One region of the Clostridium sp. M62/1 genome, then DNA from elsewhere that is predicted to be linked to it. Evidence: predicted binding sites of a transcription regulator. Region 1 holds the regulator's gene; each other region holds the start of a gene.
The links. Region 1 encodes LexA, which represses DNA repair genes until DNA is damaged. Its sites were predicted from a motif close to CNAACANNTGTTNG; they were not measured.

Region 1 (5,627 bases):
TTGAGAGAAAGGGCAGAGACAAGAAGCAGGTTTCTGTTTACCCAAGAGCAATTAACGAGTAATTAAAACAGCTCCATACCTCATCGTATGGGGCTGTTTTTTGGATATGTGAAAACAAACAGCGAAAGGAACAGGTGTTATTATGTTTGCCGACAGCGCAAAAGTATATATCAGATCCGGAAAAGGCGGAGATGGCCATGTAAGCTTCAGGCGTGAACTGTATGTGGCTGCCGGTGGCCCTGACGGCGGAGACGGCGGAAGAGGCGGAGACGTAATCTTCGAGGTTGACGACGGTCTCAACACGCTGACAGACTTCCGCCATGTCCGCAAGTATGCGGCACAGGACGGTGAGCCGGGCGGGAAACGCCGCTGCCATGGAGCAGACGGTGAGGATATAATCATCAAGGTTCCCGAAGGAACTGTAATCAAGGATTTTGAGTCCGGAAAGGTGATCGCCGATATGTCCGGCGACAACCGGCGGGAAGTGATCTTAAAGGGCGGAAAGGGCGGCCTTGGCAATATGCATTTTGCCACGTCTACCATGCAGGTTCCCAAATATGCTCAGCCGGGACAGCCGGCCCAGGAGCTCTGGGTTCAGCTTGAATTAAAGGTGATCGCCGACGTGGGACTTGTGGGCTTCCCCAATGTGGGAAAATCCACCCTTCTCTCCCGTGTATCCAACGCCAGACCCAAAATTGCAAACTACCACTTCACAACCCTGAACCCCCACCTGGGAGTTGTGGACTTAAGTGAGGGGCAGGGCTTTGTGATGGCTGACATTCCGGGGCTTATTGAGGGAGCCTCCCAGGGCGTGGGCCTTGGCTACTCTTTCTTAAAGCATATTGAGAGGACAAAGGTTCTCGTCCATGTGGTGGACGCCGCGTCCACAGAAGGAAGGGATCCGGTGGCCGATATTAAGGCTATCAACGAAGAGCTGCGGGCCTATAATCCGGAGCTTCTGAAGCGTCCGCAGGTCATCGCCGCCAATAAGATTGACGCCATCTACGTGGATCCGGAAAGCGGGGAGGAGAACCCCGTAGAGCGCCTGAAAAAGGCCTTTGAGCCGGAGGGAATCCAGGTATTTGCCATCTCTGCTGTCAGCGGCCAGGGCGTGAAGGAGCTTCTCTACCACGTAAACGAGCTGCTGAAAACAGTGGATCAGGCCCCTGTTATTTTTGAAAAAGAGTTTGAATACCAGTATCAGGCTGAAAATCTGCCGTACACCGTTGAGAAGAATGAGGACGGCGTCTATGTGGTTGAGGGGCCGAAGATTGAGAAGATGCTGGGATATACAAACCTGGACTCCGAGAAGGGCTTCCAGTTCTTCCAGAAATTCCTGAAGGACTCCGGTATTCTGGCAGAGCTTGAGGAGGCCGGCATCGAGGAGGGCGATACAGTCCGCATGTACGGCCTGGAATTTGATTATTATAAATAGAGACAATATTCGTAAATGGAACTTCTATAAAGAACCGTTAAAGAAATTATGTGATATACAGAGACAGCCGCGGCGGCAGGAGGATCTTCCGTCCTGCGATGCCGCTGCCGGCTGATAGGGGAATAGATATGACAAGTAAACAGAGAGCCTATTTAAAAGGGCTGGCTATGACAATAGATCCGATTTTCCAGATTGGAAAATCCAGTGTAACTCCTGAGCTCACCGCTGCAGTGGCAGAGGCCCTGGAGGCGAGAGAACTGATTAAGCTGAGCATTCTTAAAAACTGTCTGGACGATGGAAAATCCGTTGCCGCCGTGCTGGCTGAGCGCACTCATTCTGAGGTGGTTCAGGTAATCGGAAAGAAAATCGTTCTCTATAAGCCAGCTAAGGATGAAAAAAAGAGAAAGATCGTTCTTCCGTAAGGCTGAACTGTCCGGGAAGGGAGGCCTGACTGAAAGTGAAGAAGATAGGTATTATGGGCGGAACCTTTGATCCCATCCATTCAGGCCATCTGATGCTTGGGAAGCAGGCATATGAAGAATATGATCTGGACTGTGTCTGGTATATGCCGTCCAGACAGCCGCCCCACAAAAAAGATCACGGGATCACTCCTGCTGCCCTGCGCCTTGAAATGGTGAATCTGGCAGTGGAGCGCACGCCGTTTTTTTCCTGCTCCGATTTCGAGCTTCGCAGAAAGGATGGAAACACCTATACGGCTGACACCCTCCGCCTTCTGAAAGAAGAGTATCCCGACACAGAGTTTTATTTTATTGTGGGAGCAGATTCCATCTTTGACATAGAAAAATGGTATCATCCAGAGCTTGTGATGAAGCTCGCCGTCATTTTAGCTGCAGACCGCTCCTGCGGTCACGACGATCAGCCTCTGGACAGCCAGATCCGGTACCTTTCCGCAAAATACGATGCGAGGATCTGCCGGCTCCACTCCAGGAGGATGAATGTGTCGTCAGAGCATCTGCGCGCTATGATACGCCGCGGAGAATCTGTCTCCGCCTATATCCCGGAACCTGTGGAGCAGTTTATCAGACAGAAAAATTTATATCTCGATGAAAGACAGTGACGACAGCCGAAACGGTGAGACATTCCTCACTGTCTATACTGAAGGGGGCGCCGAATATGAACAGTAAAATTTTAAGCATCCGGGAGGATCTGGCATCCAGACTGAAGCCTGGAAGGTATGAGCATTCCCTGAGCGTTTCTTTTACCTGCATGGCTCTTGCCATGAAATACGGCTTTGATCTGGACCGGGCAGAGCTGGCAGGGATTCTCCACGACTGTGCAAAATGCTACGACAACACTGCGATCATAGAAAAATGCAGAAAATACGGCCTTGAACTGACAGAGGGAGAGCTTCAGGCCCCTTCCGTTATCCATGCAAAGCTCGGGGCTTTTCTGGCAGAGCACAGATATGGGGTGACAGATCCGGAGATTTTGAGTGCCATTGCCTGTCACACTACAGGAAAACCTGAGATGAGCCTGTTGGACAAAATTTTATATATTGCAGACTACATCGAGCCGCGCCGGAACAAGGTGGAGGCACTTCCCGAAATTCGCCGTCTCGCCTTTGAAGATCTGGACGAGGCACTGTTTCAGATAATGGAGGGAACGCTTCATTATCTCGAATCATCCGGCTCTTATACGGACACAATGACACAGAAAGCGTATCATTATTATAAAGAGAAGAAAGAGGAGAGTAAATAAACAGATGAGTCAATCAAAAGATATGGTAAAGCTGGCCGTAAAGGCTCTTGAAGATAAGAAGGGTGAGGACGTAAAGATTATCGACATCCAGGGCGTTTCCATTCTGGCTGACTATTTTATTATCGCCGGTGGCTCCAATGTCAGCCAGGTTCAGGCCATGGCGGACAACGTGGAGGAAGAGCTGTTTAAGGCTGGTTTTGAACCGCGCCAGATAGAGGGCTACAGCACGGCTAACTGGATTCTGATGGATTACGGCGATATTATCGTCCACATTTTCTCACGGGAGGATCGCCTTTTCTATGATCTGGAGAGAATCTGGCGGGATGGGAAAATGCTCGAAAGCGTTGACGAACTGTAAGAATACCGGAAATGCAGAGGCCCGGAATGAAAACACGGCTGTTTTCATTCCGGGCCTCTGAGATGTATGCAGTCCGATGCATGCAATTTCGTTTGCGCAGTTTCATAATTCCGTTTGTGCAGTTCTATTGGTCCAAATCTATTACATCATCATTCTGAACAGCCCAATCACTTTTCCGAGAATCTGAACCTCATCCACAAAAATAGGCTCCATAGAAGCATTTTCAGGCTGCAGTCTATAGTAGCCGTCCTCCCGGTAGAAGCGTTTCACTGTGGCGGAATCATCCAGCAGAGCTACCACAATTTCCCCGTTTTCGGCTGTATTCGTCTTTTCCACAAGAATCTGATCCCCGTTAAAAATTCCTGCCTCGATCATACTGTCGCCCTTTACTTTGAGCATAAAAATTTCTTTATTGGGGAGAAGCTCTGACGGGATTGGAAAGTAAGTTTCGATATTTTCCTGTGCCAGAAGAGGAGTTCCGGCAGCTACTGTGCCGATCAGCGGCACATTCACAACCTCTCGGCGGGCAAGGTTGAAGCAGTCATCGATGATTTCAATGGTCCTCGGTTTCGTGGGATCGCGGCGGATATATCCGTTCTTCTCAAGAGTTTCCAGATGGGAGTGAACGGATGATGTGGATTTGAGCTTGACAGCCTCACAGATCTCTCGCACAGCCGGCGGATATCCCTTCTTTAAAATCGTTTCTTTAATATATTCTAAAATTTCCTGCTGTTTTGGTGTAATTTTCTCCTGTGACATAGTAAAACCTCCCGTAGGTATTGGCAAAAAGAGTATTCTGCCCCTGATAATACTATATTAGCATAAATCTTTAAAAAAAGCAAACTTTTGTTCGATTTTTTTAAATCCCATTGACAAACGCATGTTCGGGTAATATAATACAGTTACAAGAAAGAACACGTGTTCGGGAACATAAGTTCCCTTTGTGTATCTGCTGTTTAGGTGAAACACACAGGATAAAGGAGATTATTTTTATGAAAGGTCAGAGCAGAAGACAAAACATTTCAAAGGTACAGAAAGATTCCGTATTCAGTAGAAGAACAGCAGTGGCGGTCCTCGCCGTTCTGCTTATCTGCGCATTTTTTACCGGAATGAATCTGCTCCACTCTCAGGCGCAGGAAAAGACCAGTCCCTATCACAAATACTACACCAGCATCCGAATCCAGGAGGGAGACAGCCTTTGGAGCATAGCAGAAAGCTATAAAACACATTCGGGAAAAAGTACAGCAGAGTACGTCCATGATTTAAGACAGATGAACTCCCTCTCAGATGATACCATACACGCGGGGAACTATCTGACCGTTTACTACTATGATTTAGAGCTGAAATAGAAGAACAGAAAATAACCGGAAGACAGCCTGCTGAGAGCTGCCAAAGCAGATTACCCATCAAACAGGCTGTACTGTATTCCCTTTTTCAGAAGCCCTGGGAAAATTCCGACGGAGGCTGTAAAATATTCTGTGTCTATGGGAATGAAACCTTCCAGATAAGAATTCGATATGTAGTGGTTTTTGTCGGCTTTTGCAGCCGTATCTTTTGTCGAATTTATCTTTCTGGTTATAGTATTTCCTGCCCGCTTTCTTTTATACATGCTTTTTAAATTTTTACATGCTGATTAGACATTTACAGAAGCCAAAGCCATTTCCCGTACTTCAGGTTTAAAACGGGCTTTCCCGGCTATACTGTAAATGTCTGTATAACAGAGCCGGAACAGCTGCTTATGCCTATAAAACGCTGTCCCGGCTTTTATTGCTTTTTCTTCCTTTACAGATACGGTGTAAGACGTTCCGGATACAGAAGAATCAGCTGGCTGAGCACCTGGTCCCAGTTCCGGTATCTCTGCGTCCATTTCTTTGTCACATTTCCGCTCGCCAGATACAGAATTTTCTCCAGCGCGCTGTCGCTCGGGAATACACTCTTTGTTTTTGTTACCTTCCGGTACTGGCGGTTCAGCCCTTCTATGATGTTTGTGGTATACATGATCCGGCGGATGTCCCCTGAAAACTGGAAAAAAGAACTGACATCCTCCCAGTTGTTTTCCCAGTTACTGACCGCGTATGGGTACTTCTTTCCCCATTTTTCCTTCACTGCCTCCAG
Region 2 (5,627 bases), 1.9 Mb from region 1:
AATGATTTACTGCTGATTTTATCAAGTCCAAAACCAACAAATTTGTATCGTAAACGAAGCGACAGGTATTTCCTTATGAAGTGTCTGTCGCTTTTCATTTATCAAACTTTAAGGAGGAAAACACAATGAAGATGAACCGGAATGAAATGGAAGCCCTTTATGCCTTTGGCTGTCCGAACCTGAAAGCAACTGTCGAGCGTTTGCGTATGGTAGCTGCCCTTGCACCCGATCCAGTGGCGAAGAAGCTGTTTTATATGCTTTCCGTCAAGCTGAGTGCTGAGGGTGTTGAAAGGTGGTATCGCTGCTTTTACTGCAAGCTGCGTGTGTTGAAAAACCATAGGGAGGGCTGCTATGACGAGACTGACGAAGATTGAGAAAGAAACAATCGTTCTCTTTAATGAGGGCGAGGACAAGGCAAATATCTACACCCACAACGCCGGATTGAAAAAGAGGTTGGCTGCTTTTGCTAAGAAGTACCCTGACCTTTGCCGACTGGAAAAATCCAATGTTCAAGGCGGTGTTTCTTATGAGCTGGCAAAGTCCCGTCTGTCTATCCGTTTCCTGCCGCCTTACAGTGAGGAACGCAGACAGAAAGCCAGCGAATATGCGAAAAAGCATGGGCTGAACAGCCAGCAGGGATAATGTGATAATCAGGGCTGATATGCGGTTAAAATGTCAGGTGCAGACCTGATGTTTTGACCGTTGCCTATCGCCTGTGAGGAAAGTATCGGGGACTATGGATTTTGCGGAAATGTGCGTTACAAGGCTTGAACAGGAACTCTGTACACAAAATTTTTTCTTCCATTCTTTAAGTTGATGAAGTATAATGAGATATGAAAAATTGAGGTTTTTAATACTCGATTTCAAACAATCATTTTTATATAGCTGGAACTATGGAGGGCAAAAATGAATAATTTTTTACGAATGTGTTTTAATATAATTACACAAATAGGTCCCTATTTAGTTGTACTTCTTCTTTTGAAATATCTTGTAAATCTTCAACAAAAGAGAGCTAAAGAACGAGAGGAAGAACAGAAAAAGGGAATAATTAGAACGCATTATACAATAAAAACAGAGAAATTCCTTGTCGTGGCATTTATCGTAGGTACAATATTTTTTGCTTGTTGTACGGCTATGAGTCTTAGGGAAAAAGAAGATATGTTTGTCATTTGTATATTTGGAATATTTTTTTTAGTAGGCATAAGCGGAATAGTCAATATGGTAATGTGGAAACTGGAAGTGAACGGAGATGAAATCACATGGCGTTCAACTTTTGGCAGAAAGAGAACTTTTCACTTTGAAGACATTACCTATTGCGAGAGAAAGAAAGGTTCTATGCGTGTATATGTAAATGGAGAAAAATTATTTACCATTGATAGTAATATTGACAAAGAAGAATTTATGGAGGATATAGAGAGAAGAAGAATCCCTGTAAAATCTTACTGGGCAAATCAGCATAAGAAAAATCGTAAATGACATAGATTTTATAACAGTACGATGTTAGACAACTGAATATGACCGTTAAGGTCAGGTGAAGAAACCGATGTATTGAGCGTAAAGCGATCATGCGTCGGTTTTTCTTATTTCATGAGCTGACAGAATTCCGACTGTATATCACCCGTGAGGAAAGTATCGGGGACTATGGATTTTGCAGAAATGTGCGTTACAGGTAAGTAAAAAAACTACTTGATAGAGTGTAAATTGAATTGTTCATATCGGTATGATATAATTTACTGAAATGAAGCAAGAAGGTGGACTTTTGTATGAAAAAATTTTTGAAAATATTGCTAATCGTTATAGGAATAGTTTTTTTGATTTTTGCAGCGCTGATATGTATTGGACTGTTTGTTGATTATGATGACCATATTGAAAATGGTCGTTATACTTATGTTCCGGAAGAAGAAAACAAAGGAAATGAGTATATCGAGTTTAAGTTGACAGATAATGGAAAAGACGATTCTAAACTTACATATTATAATTCTATCGAAGAAGCTATTTTGAATTCCCCCTTAAAAGCAGAACATGAAGATTTATCAGCTCCAGAAGATTTTCTTAATCATGTTGATGAAATATTGCATATATGGAATGGCAAACAGTATGATACGATTTTCTATCGAGCAGGAAGTGATAACGATCCCGTTCAAGGTTTTGTGATTGCACGCTGCAAAAAACAGATAGAAAATGAAAGTACACAATATGCGTTTGTAAATGCCACACCATCTGCCACTACACCAGATACCACTTATGGGGGAGACTTCAAAAAATTTATCCATTTATCTTTAACAATAAGTGATATTCAACAAGACTTAAATCCAAATTATCCAGATACCAGATTCGTTTTTGGCTATGCACATGATAAAGAAATTTACTCATTAGAAGTAGAGGGTCAAAAGCCAGATGGAATTATAGAATATGAAGAATATGGTAGAACGATGTATATGTGGTATTATAACGATTTGGAAAGCAATAAAAGAGGCGATTGTCTGAGCTACTCAGTAGATGTGCCAGAATAATTTTTCAAATTGGCTAATCTGCCACAACTGAATATGACCGTTAAGGTCAGATGAAGAAACCGATGTATTGAGCGTAAAGCGATCATGCGTCGGTTTTTCTTTTTGCAAAATAGTCCGGTGGACTGTTTTGCAAAACCGAAGGAACTGACAGAGCTTGAGACGGGGCGAAGTCAGTTTGTTCGGGCGGGAGTACAGAGGGTGCAACCCTTTGTGCATGGGTACAGGGAATGCAATACCCCTGTGCAGGTCAAGGGCGGCAGCCTTGCCCAGTTAAGTGGCGTTTCGCCACTTAGTACTGGGTATTACTTGACGCAGAAAGCCGCAAGGAATCAGCTTCGCTGCCCTTCTCCCCTGTCGGGGAAATCAAAAAGAAAAGGAGGAACTCATGTGAAATTAACAAGGCACAATGGACGAGCTGGAAAGAATGGCGTTTATAATCCGAAGCACAATGACCGCAGTTTTGACATTGCCAACAGCGAACACATTGACGAAGAACGAGCCAAACAAAATCTCTATTGGGACTGTTACAATGGCTTCCGCAATTTCAAAAATCCCGATAAGGAAAATGAGCTGTCTGCCACTTTTGAAGATGTGGAACAGCTTTTTTATCGTCAGCGGTATCGTGATTTTGTAACCGGACAGAACGAAAGAAATGTGAAGAACCGACACCCTGAAAGGAATAAGGAAACCGGTGATTTGCTCAAAAGCAAAAAGACCTGTCCAGAGGAAACGGTCTATCAGATTGGAACACTTGATAATCATGTTCCACCGGAACTGCTCATTGAGATTGTCACAGAATTTATGGAAATCGTAAATGAGCGTTTCGGCTCTCATGTCCATATCCTGAATTGGGCGCTGCACTTGGATGAAAGCACCCCTCATATTCACGAGCGTCATGTGTTCGACTGTGAAAATCAATATGGGGAGATTGCCCCACAACAGGAAAAGGCTTTGGAAGCACTGGGATTTGAACTGCCGGAACCGGAGAAGCCTGTCGGAAGAAAAAATAACCGCAAGATGACTTTCGATTCAGCCTGCCGAGTGTTGCTGTTCGATGTGGCGAAAAAGCATGGCTTACAACTGGAAGAAGAACCCGAATATGGTGGTCGTGCTTATCTGGAAAAACAGGACTATATTCTTTTCAAGCAAAAGGAGCAACTGGCAGCACAGGAGCAAAAGTTGGAAGAACTCACGATGAAGATTGAAGATGTGGAAGCTCTGGTGGACGAGGTTGCCGATATTGCCTATGACAAGGCGGTTGAGGTCGTTGCTGATACTGTAAAACTGGAAACGCACAAGGAGGATATTAAGCTGGTGGAGCAGTCTAAAGCGTGGGTTCTCTCCCCTGAGCGTAAGGCTTCAAAGAAAGAAGTTGAGTATGCAGTGAAACGATTGGATGGCGTGATTGCCAGAATCACAAACGCTATGAAATCAACCATTCAGAAAATCCAAACCACGCTGATGAAACCGGAGGTCAAAAAAGCCGGAACGGAGCAAATCAAGAAGAAAGCTAAAAGTTCCATTATAGAGCAGTTGAGCCGCAAAAAGAAAGAAATAGCAGAGCGTGAAGTCAGCCGGACGGATCAGGCAAAAAGCAAAAAACAGGATATGGAACTCTAAAGCACTTGCTGTTTTCACTTTGAAAATGACAGGTGCTTTTGCTTTAGGGAGTAAGAAAATATCTTCCATTCTTTAGGTTGATGAAGTATAATGATAGTAAGAAATTTTTTGTAATGACCTTAATCCAATAAGTGATTTTGCAATTATTCAGTAAAGGATGTAATTATATGAAAAAAGTATTGTTGCTTTCCAGTGTGATTATTATACTCGGTTTAACAGGCTGCTCTAACAAATATTTCAATGACTGGTTTAGCTCTGAACAAAATGAAACGGATAAGATGTGTCAACAAATTATCGAGGCATGTAAGCAACAGGATTCAGAGAAACTAAAATCTCTATTTTCCGAAGAAAGCAAAAAGAACATTGAGAATTTAGACACTGAAATCTCTGCTTTTTTCGATTATATTGAGGGCAGTATCCAAAGGTTTGAGGGCGATTGTGCATCATCAAGTGAAAGCAACTATGGTAAAAGGAAAACGGAATTGGATGGTATGTATCTCATATTGACAGAGAAGGAAAGGTATTGTATGAATTTTTATATGTATAGTCAGGATGATGAAAATGCCCAAAATGTGGGGATATATAAAATTGAAATTGCATTGGAGAGCGAAGTGGCTGAGGATAATTTTATATGGGATAATCCCCCAAACGGTATTTTTGTTGGAGGACAAAATTGATTTTTGTTATGAGAGAACATTAAAGTATAAATTTCGGATGGTATAAGAAAAACTGACTACAATTAAATCTTCACAGCTTTACTAAGCAGGAAATCTGAAAAGTTCTCCTGCTTTTTTGCACTCAAAATAGAATGTGGAACTCTAAGACACTTGCTGTCTTCGTTTTGAAAATGACAGGTGCTTTTGCTTTGGGAGGCAAGAAAAAATCTTCCATTCTTTAGGTTGATGAAGTATAATGTAAGCAACAAACTTGAAGTTTAAGGGGATGATATTATGGATTTTGCTATATTTAGATTGTTTATAAGAGTTTCATTATTTGTTATAGCGTTAATTGCTTGCATTATCTATCTAATTAAAAAAAGAAAACTTATCTATTCGATATTTTTTGATAAAGAAGCGATAAAAAAAGAATATACTGGAAAAAATGATATAATATTTCTTCGATTGGCTAATACCATTCTTGTTATAGTAGCTATTCTTTTAATCTTATATTTGAAAGATTTTGTTTTAGATATGCCTTACATCATAAACAAACAGTATAGTTATGCAGAAGGATATGTAACTGAACAATCTCATGGTGGTGCAGATATATCTTCTGAAAGAAGAAGTGTTTTTCTATATGATAAAGTTAAAGATGATGAAATCGAAATCACAGTATTTTCAAGGTATATTGATAAAAATACTTATTTAAAGGTACAATATCTTCCGCATACGAAATATGGTGCTATTGTAGAAATTAAATAATTCATTCTAAAAAGAAAATTTCCAGTTTGTATAACTGGCAACCCAACCACAATTAAATCTTCACAGCTTTGCT
Region 3 (5,627 bases), 770 kb from region 1:
TCTGCAAAGATCCACGCCGAGCTTTACGTGTGTTCCCTCCATCTCGTGGTCAACAGCCTTGCCTATATCATGTAATAAGCCTGCTCTCTTCGCCGTGCGGACATCTACTCCGACCTCCGCCGCCAAAAGTCCTGCAAGCTGTGCTACCTCTATGGAATGCTTCAGTGCATTCTGTCCGTAGCTTGTCCTGAACTTCATCTTGCCAAGCAGTTTGACAAGCTCAGGGTGAATTCCGTGAATGCCCACCTCAAGCAGTGCAGCCTCACCTTCCTCGCGCATCATGGTTTCTACTTCCTTCTGCGCCTTCTCTACCATCTCCTCAATTCTGGCAGGATGGATTCTGCCGTCTACAATCAGGCGTTCCAGAGCAATTCTGGCAACTTCCCTGCGGATTGGGTCAAAGCCGGAAAGGACAACCGCCTCCGGCGTATCGTCAATGATCAGTTCCACGCCCGTCAGCGTCTCAAGGGTCCGGATATTGCGTCCCTCACGTCCGATGATTCGTCCCTTCATCTCATCGTTTGGAAGCTGGACAACGGATACTGTCGTCTCGGCCACATGGTCAGCCGCACAGCGCTGGATTGCCGTTACCACGTAATCCTTGGCCTTCTTATCGGCTTCCTCCTTGGCCTTTGCCTCCATCTCCTTGATGAGCTTGGCCGTGTCGTGCTTTACATCCTCCTCCACGGATTTCAGAAGATATTCCTTCGCCTGCTCGGATGTAAGACCGGAAATTTTCTCCAGCTCCTGCATTCCCTTCTCGTAGAGTTCCTCAACCTCTGTGGTTCTCTTCCTCAGAGCTTCCTCTTTGGCGTTAAGCCCTGCTTCACGTTTCTCAATCGCTTCTGATTTCTTGTCCAGATTTTCTTCCTTGCTCAGTACGCGCCGCTCATAGCGCTGAAGCTCAGCTCTTCTTTCCTTTGTTTCTTTTTCAAGCTCATTCTTAGTCTTCAGTGACTCTTCCTTCGCTTCAAGGAGAGCTTCTCGCTTCTTTGTCTCTGCAACCTTTAATGCTTCATCTATTATTTCCCTTGATCGTTCTTCCGCACTGCCAATCTTAGCCTCGTATGTCTTCTGGCGGTAATTGACAGCCACAAACCAAGTAATAACAGCAACAATAACAGCCGTAATCAACGGAATTATTACTTGTGGCACAGGAGCACCTCCTTATTTAGTTTTCATTGTACATATCGATACAACACTACAATTTTAAACTGTTTTATACACTATGTCAAGTATAATAGGAAGTGTTTGCTCTTTTTCGTAACTATCTCACAAAGAAAAAAACGCGCTCTGCTCCTCTGTTTTTTGCCCGCAGTGCCAGAAATAGTGAAAATACAGTCAGTACAGATCCCTGAGCTCTGCAATCACCCTGCGCACCGTTTCATAGGAAAAGCCTCTGCGCATCAGGTACGCCACCTGTCTGGCTGTTTCCTTTGGATCGGCATTTTCCGGATCAAAACGCCGCTTTGCAAGGAGCTTTCGCACCTGCTCCTCCTCATCCACAGGGTTTTCTTCCAGCAGGCGGCTGACACACTCCCGGCTGATTCCCTTGCTTTTGAGCGCTGAAGCCAGCTCGGCCCGGCTTTTCCTCGTTCCGTTCAGCTCCACAAAATTTCTGGCATACTCCTCATCGTCAATATACCTGTACTTTTTCAGAAGCTTTATGGTATGATCCACTGCCCGCTCAGGATAATGGCCATCCCGCAGCTTTCTGCGAAGCTCCTCCTCTGTCCTGGCTGAACATTTCAGCCAGTAGACAGCCCTCTCTCTGGCTCTTTTAAATACAATCTCTCTAAGAATCGCTTCATACTGCTCGCAGGAAAGCTCTCCTCCCTCCTCTATGCGGTAGTGTCTGAGCTCCCCGCTGTACAGGGCAAAAGCAAACTCTCCATCCAGAAAAACCTTGCTCCTGCGCCTGTCTATGGGTTCTATCTTGTCAACCTTCATTCTCTTCTACGTTTTCTGTCCGGGCAGGCACCTCAGAAGCAGACGGCCCGTTTCTCCGTCCCTTCTGCCCTTTGCCTGACTCCCATCCTACTCCTGCTCGTCTCCCAGATCAGGCATGGCCAGCTTTGGCTCCTGTGCATCAGCCTCACGCTCCGCTGAGCCTTCATCGGCAGCAGCTCCGTCCAGACCGTACTTGGCCCTCACCTTGGCCTCTATCTCCTGGCACAGCTCCTGGTTTGCCTGAAGGAAATTCTTTGCGTTCTCGCGTCCCTGTCCAATCTTGCTTCCATTGTATGCGTACCAGGCTCCGCTCTTCTCCACAATATTCTCCTTGGCTGCCAGATCCAGTATATCTCCCTCCTTGGAAATTCCCTTTCCGAACATGATGTCGAATTCTGCCTCCTTAAACGGAGGGGCGATCTTGTTTTTCACTACCTTGATGCGGACGCGGTTTCCCACCATCTCACCGCCCTGCTTGAGGGTTTCGATCCTTCTTACATCCATGCGGACAGATGCATAAAACTTCAGCGCCCGTCCTCCTGTGGTGGTTTCCGGATTTCCGAACATAACACCTACCTTCTCTCGGAGCTGGTTGATAAAGATCACGATACAGTTGGATTTGCTGATAATGGCAGTCAGCTTTCTCAGCGCCTGGGACATGAGCCTGGCCTGAAGTCCCACGTGAGAATCTCCCATCTCCCCATCAATTTCCGCCTTCGGGACGAGGGCTGCCACAGAGTCCACGATGACAATATCGACAGCTCCTGAGCGCACCATGGTCTCGGTGATCTCGAGAGCCTGCTCGCCGTTGTCCGGCTGTGAGATGTAGAGATTATCTATATCGACGCCGATATTCTTCGCATAGACCGGATCCAGGGCATGCTCGGCATCGATAAAACCGGCGATTCCGCCCCTCTTCTGAACCTCGGCAACCATATGGAGAGCTACCGTCGTCTTACCGCTGGACTCAGGTCCGTATACCTCTATGATACGCCCTCTGGGAACGCCTCCAAGTCCCAGGGCAATGTCAAGGCTCAGGGAGCCGGTGGGAACTGTCTCAATATTCATATTGGCTCCTGAGTCGCCCAGCTTCATAACGGAGCCCTTTCCATATGCCTTCTCTATCTGCGTCAGCGCGGCGTCGAGCGCCTTCAGTTTTTCATCTCTATCCATATTCTCCTCCATATCTCCAAAATACGAACAAATGTTCTGTTCTCGCTATACCTATCATATTATAGGCAAACTGAAATGTCAACTGTTATTTTAAGAATTTCCCCCAGATTCTGCCGCGGCAGGCTATCTCCCTCTCCATCGGATCTGCTCGTCCCGTTTTCCCTCCTTTCCGGCCCCTTCTGCCCGCAGCAGCCGTCTCTTTCCGTATCTCTGCTCTCGTATATATCTTTTCTTTTTCCGCTTGTCACAGCCGGGATAGGCGTAAAACGGAAACATATAAAACTGAATCTGAAATTCTGCCGGAATTCGGCCTTTGGATTGAAATTGAAAGATACGCAGCCGGAACCGGCTGGCGAAAGAAATCTCTGGCTTCTGCTCTGCAGTCATTATACCATATCCTTCGGATATACCAGCCTCCGGCGGAATTTAGCGCCCGGCTTTCAGCAGTACATGCTGAAACCGGTATGCGCAGGTATAATGCCCGCTCTGCAGTCATTATACCATATCCTTCGGATATGCTATACTCTCCGAGGGATGCGCACTCGCTGCAGTGGTATTTTGGCTCCCTTCGGGCGCCAGCGGCTCGGCGCAGGTATAATGCCCGCTCTGCAGTCATTATACCATATCCTTCGGATATGGCAGCCTCCGGCGGAATTTAGCGCCCGGCTTTCAGCAGTACATGCTGAAACCGGTATGCGCAGGTATAATGCCCGCTCTGCAGTCATTATACCATATCCTTCGGATATGGCAGCCTCCGGCGGAATTTAGCGCCCGGCTTTCAGCAGTACATGCTGAAACCGGTATGCGCAGGTATAATGCCCGCTCTGCAGTCATTATACCATGCCGAGCTGTCTGGTGTCCAGAAGGGAGCCTGCGGTTTTGTAATTTTTGCAGTTTTAATGCCTGTTTTTCTGTACTGCCGGACTGTCTGCAAATTGTAGCAGGCTTTTAACGGATGTTCTCTTTTGTTTTGTTGACATTCCCTGATGTTCTATATATAATCGTTATGATTATCTGGATTTGCAGATACAATTTATTGTCTGAACGCACAGAGGATTTGACGTATCGGACACATGCTTACTATAAATAATACTAAGGAGTTCCGGCAATGTTAAGCAATAAGGTTTGGGCACTGACCCCGGCTAAAATTATTCTAGGCGGATTTTTTCTGATTATCCTGTGCGGCGGTATTTTGCTGTCGCTTCCGTTCTCATCGAGAAGCGGGGAAATGACTCCCTTCATCGACGCTGTTTTTACAGCCACATCGGCAACCTGCGTGACAGGTCTCGTCGTCCATGACACCTCCACCTACTGGTCTGTATTCGGGCAGGCCGTGATTCTTCTGCTGATTCAGATCGGAGGAATGGGAGTTGTGACTCTGGCCATTGCCATCACCATTCTGTCGGGAAGGAAGATCGGTCTGAAGCAGCGTTTTGTCATGCAGGAGTCCATCTCTGCCCCGCAGGTAGGCGGTATTGTCAGGATGACCCGTTTCATAGTCAAATGCACTATCCTTTTTGAGCTTCTGGGGGCTCTCGTGATGGCTGTTCAGTTCTGTCCTCAGTTTGGCATTGTCAGGGGAATCTGGTACTCTGTCTTCCACTCCATATCGGCCTTCTGCAACGCAGGCTTTGATCTGATGGGAGGTACTTCAGGCCCTTACTCCTCCCTGACCAGCTACCGGACAAATCCTTTTATCACCATCCCTGTCATGGCTCTGATTGTCATCGGCGGCATCGGTTTCTTCGTCTGGGACGATATTTACAAACACAGGCAGTCCTACAAGTTCTACAGGCTGCAGACAAAGATCGTTCTCACTACCACCTTTCTGCTGATTCTGATACCGGCGGTTCTCTTCTTCCTGTTTGAGTTCACGCCGCAGCGGTGGGAAGGCTACACGCTTGCTGATCGGATTTATTCGTCAATTTTCCAGTCAGTAACACCCAGAACGGCCGGTTTCAACACGGTTCCTCTGGATCAGCTTTCCACTCAGAGCCAGCTTGCGACGATTATTTTAATGATCATCGGCGGTTCTCCGGGCTCCACAGCAGGAGGTATTAAAACGACCACTTTCGCCCTGGCGGTTCTGTGCATTCTCTCTGTATTTCAGAATCAGGAGGACATCCACTGTTATAAGCGCAGAGTCCCCTATGATATCCTGAGGAATGCGATTGCGATTCTGGTACTCTATCTGTTCCTGTTTCTGTCAGCCAGCTTTCTGATTACCCGGGCTGACGGAGTTTCCATGATGGAGTCCTCCTTTGAGGCAGCCTCCGCCATTGCGACTGTCGGGCTGTCCCTTGGAATCACAGAGGATCTTGGAATTTTTTCTAAAATTATACTGATCCTTCTGATGTATCTGGGCCGTGTGGGCGGTCTCACCATGCTGTACGCTCTTACCAATCACAGAAAATTTCCAGTCCATCTGCCCCAGGAACGCATCACTGTGGGGTGACAGACAGGTAATAAATGGAGGATTATGATATGAAGTCTATTTTGTTAAT

Region 2: a site for LexA is predicted at 865-878, ahead of LK436_RS01460 (DUF6560 family protein). Genes of this name have one in related genera too.
Region 3: a site for LexA is predicted at 3,148-3,161, ahead of recA (recombinase RecA). Genes of this name have one in related genera too.

The regions. Positions count from the first base shown of each region.
Region 1 covers NZ_CP085988.1:2,282,835-2,288,461, reverse strand. The annotation lists gene rpmA (50S ribosomal protein L27) at 1-62, shown strand, start outside; gene obgE (GTPase ObgE) at 143-1,435, shown strand; gene yhbY (ribosome assembly RNA-binding protein YhbY) at 1,564-1,857, shown strand; gene nadD (nicotinate-nucleotide adenylyltransferase) at 1,893-2,513, shown strand; gene yqeK (bis(5'-nucleosyl)-tetraphosphatase (symmetrical) YqeK) at 2,570-3,154, shown strand; gene rsfS (ribosome silencing factor) at 3,159-3,512, shown strand; gene lexA (transcriptional repressor LexA) at 3,654-4,271, opposite strand; gene LK436_RS10655 (LysM peptidoglycan-binding domain-containing protein) at 4,505-4,861, shown strand; gene LK436_RS10650 (IS256 family transposase) at 5,295-5,627, opposite strand, start outside.
Region 2 covers NZ_CP085988.1:267,689-273,315, forward strand. The annotation lists gene LK436_RS01445 (TnpV protein) at 1-16, shown strand, start outside; gene LK436_RS01450 (hypothetical protein) at 126-374, shown strand; gene LK436_RS01455 (hypothetical protein) at 352-642, shown strand; gene LK436_RS01460 (DUF6560 family protein) at 907-1,476, shown strand; gene LK436_RS01465 (hypothetical protein) at 1,764-2,513, shown strand; gene LK436_RS01470 (hypothetical protein) at 2,598-4,133, shown strand; gene LK436_RS01475 (DUF5104 domain-containing protein) at 4,301-4,810, shown strand; gene LK436_RS01480 (hypothetical protein) at 5,084-5,554, shown strand.
Region 3 covers NZ_CP085988.1:1,515,993-1,521,619, reverse strand. The annotation lists gene rny (ribonuclease Y) at 1-1,155, opposite strand, end outside; gene LK436_RS07365 (regulatory protein RecX) at 1,342-1,950, opposite strand; gene recA (recombinase RecA) at 2,038-3,123, opposite strand; gene LK436_RS07355 (TrkH family potassium uptake protein) at 4,232-5,578, shown strand; gene LK436_RS07350 (potassium channel family protein) at 5,608-5,627, shown strand, end outside.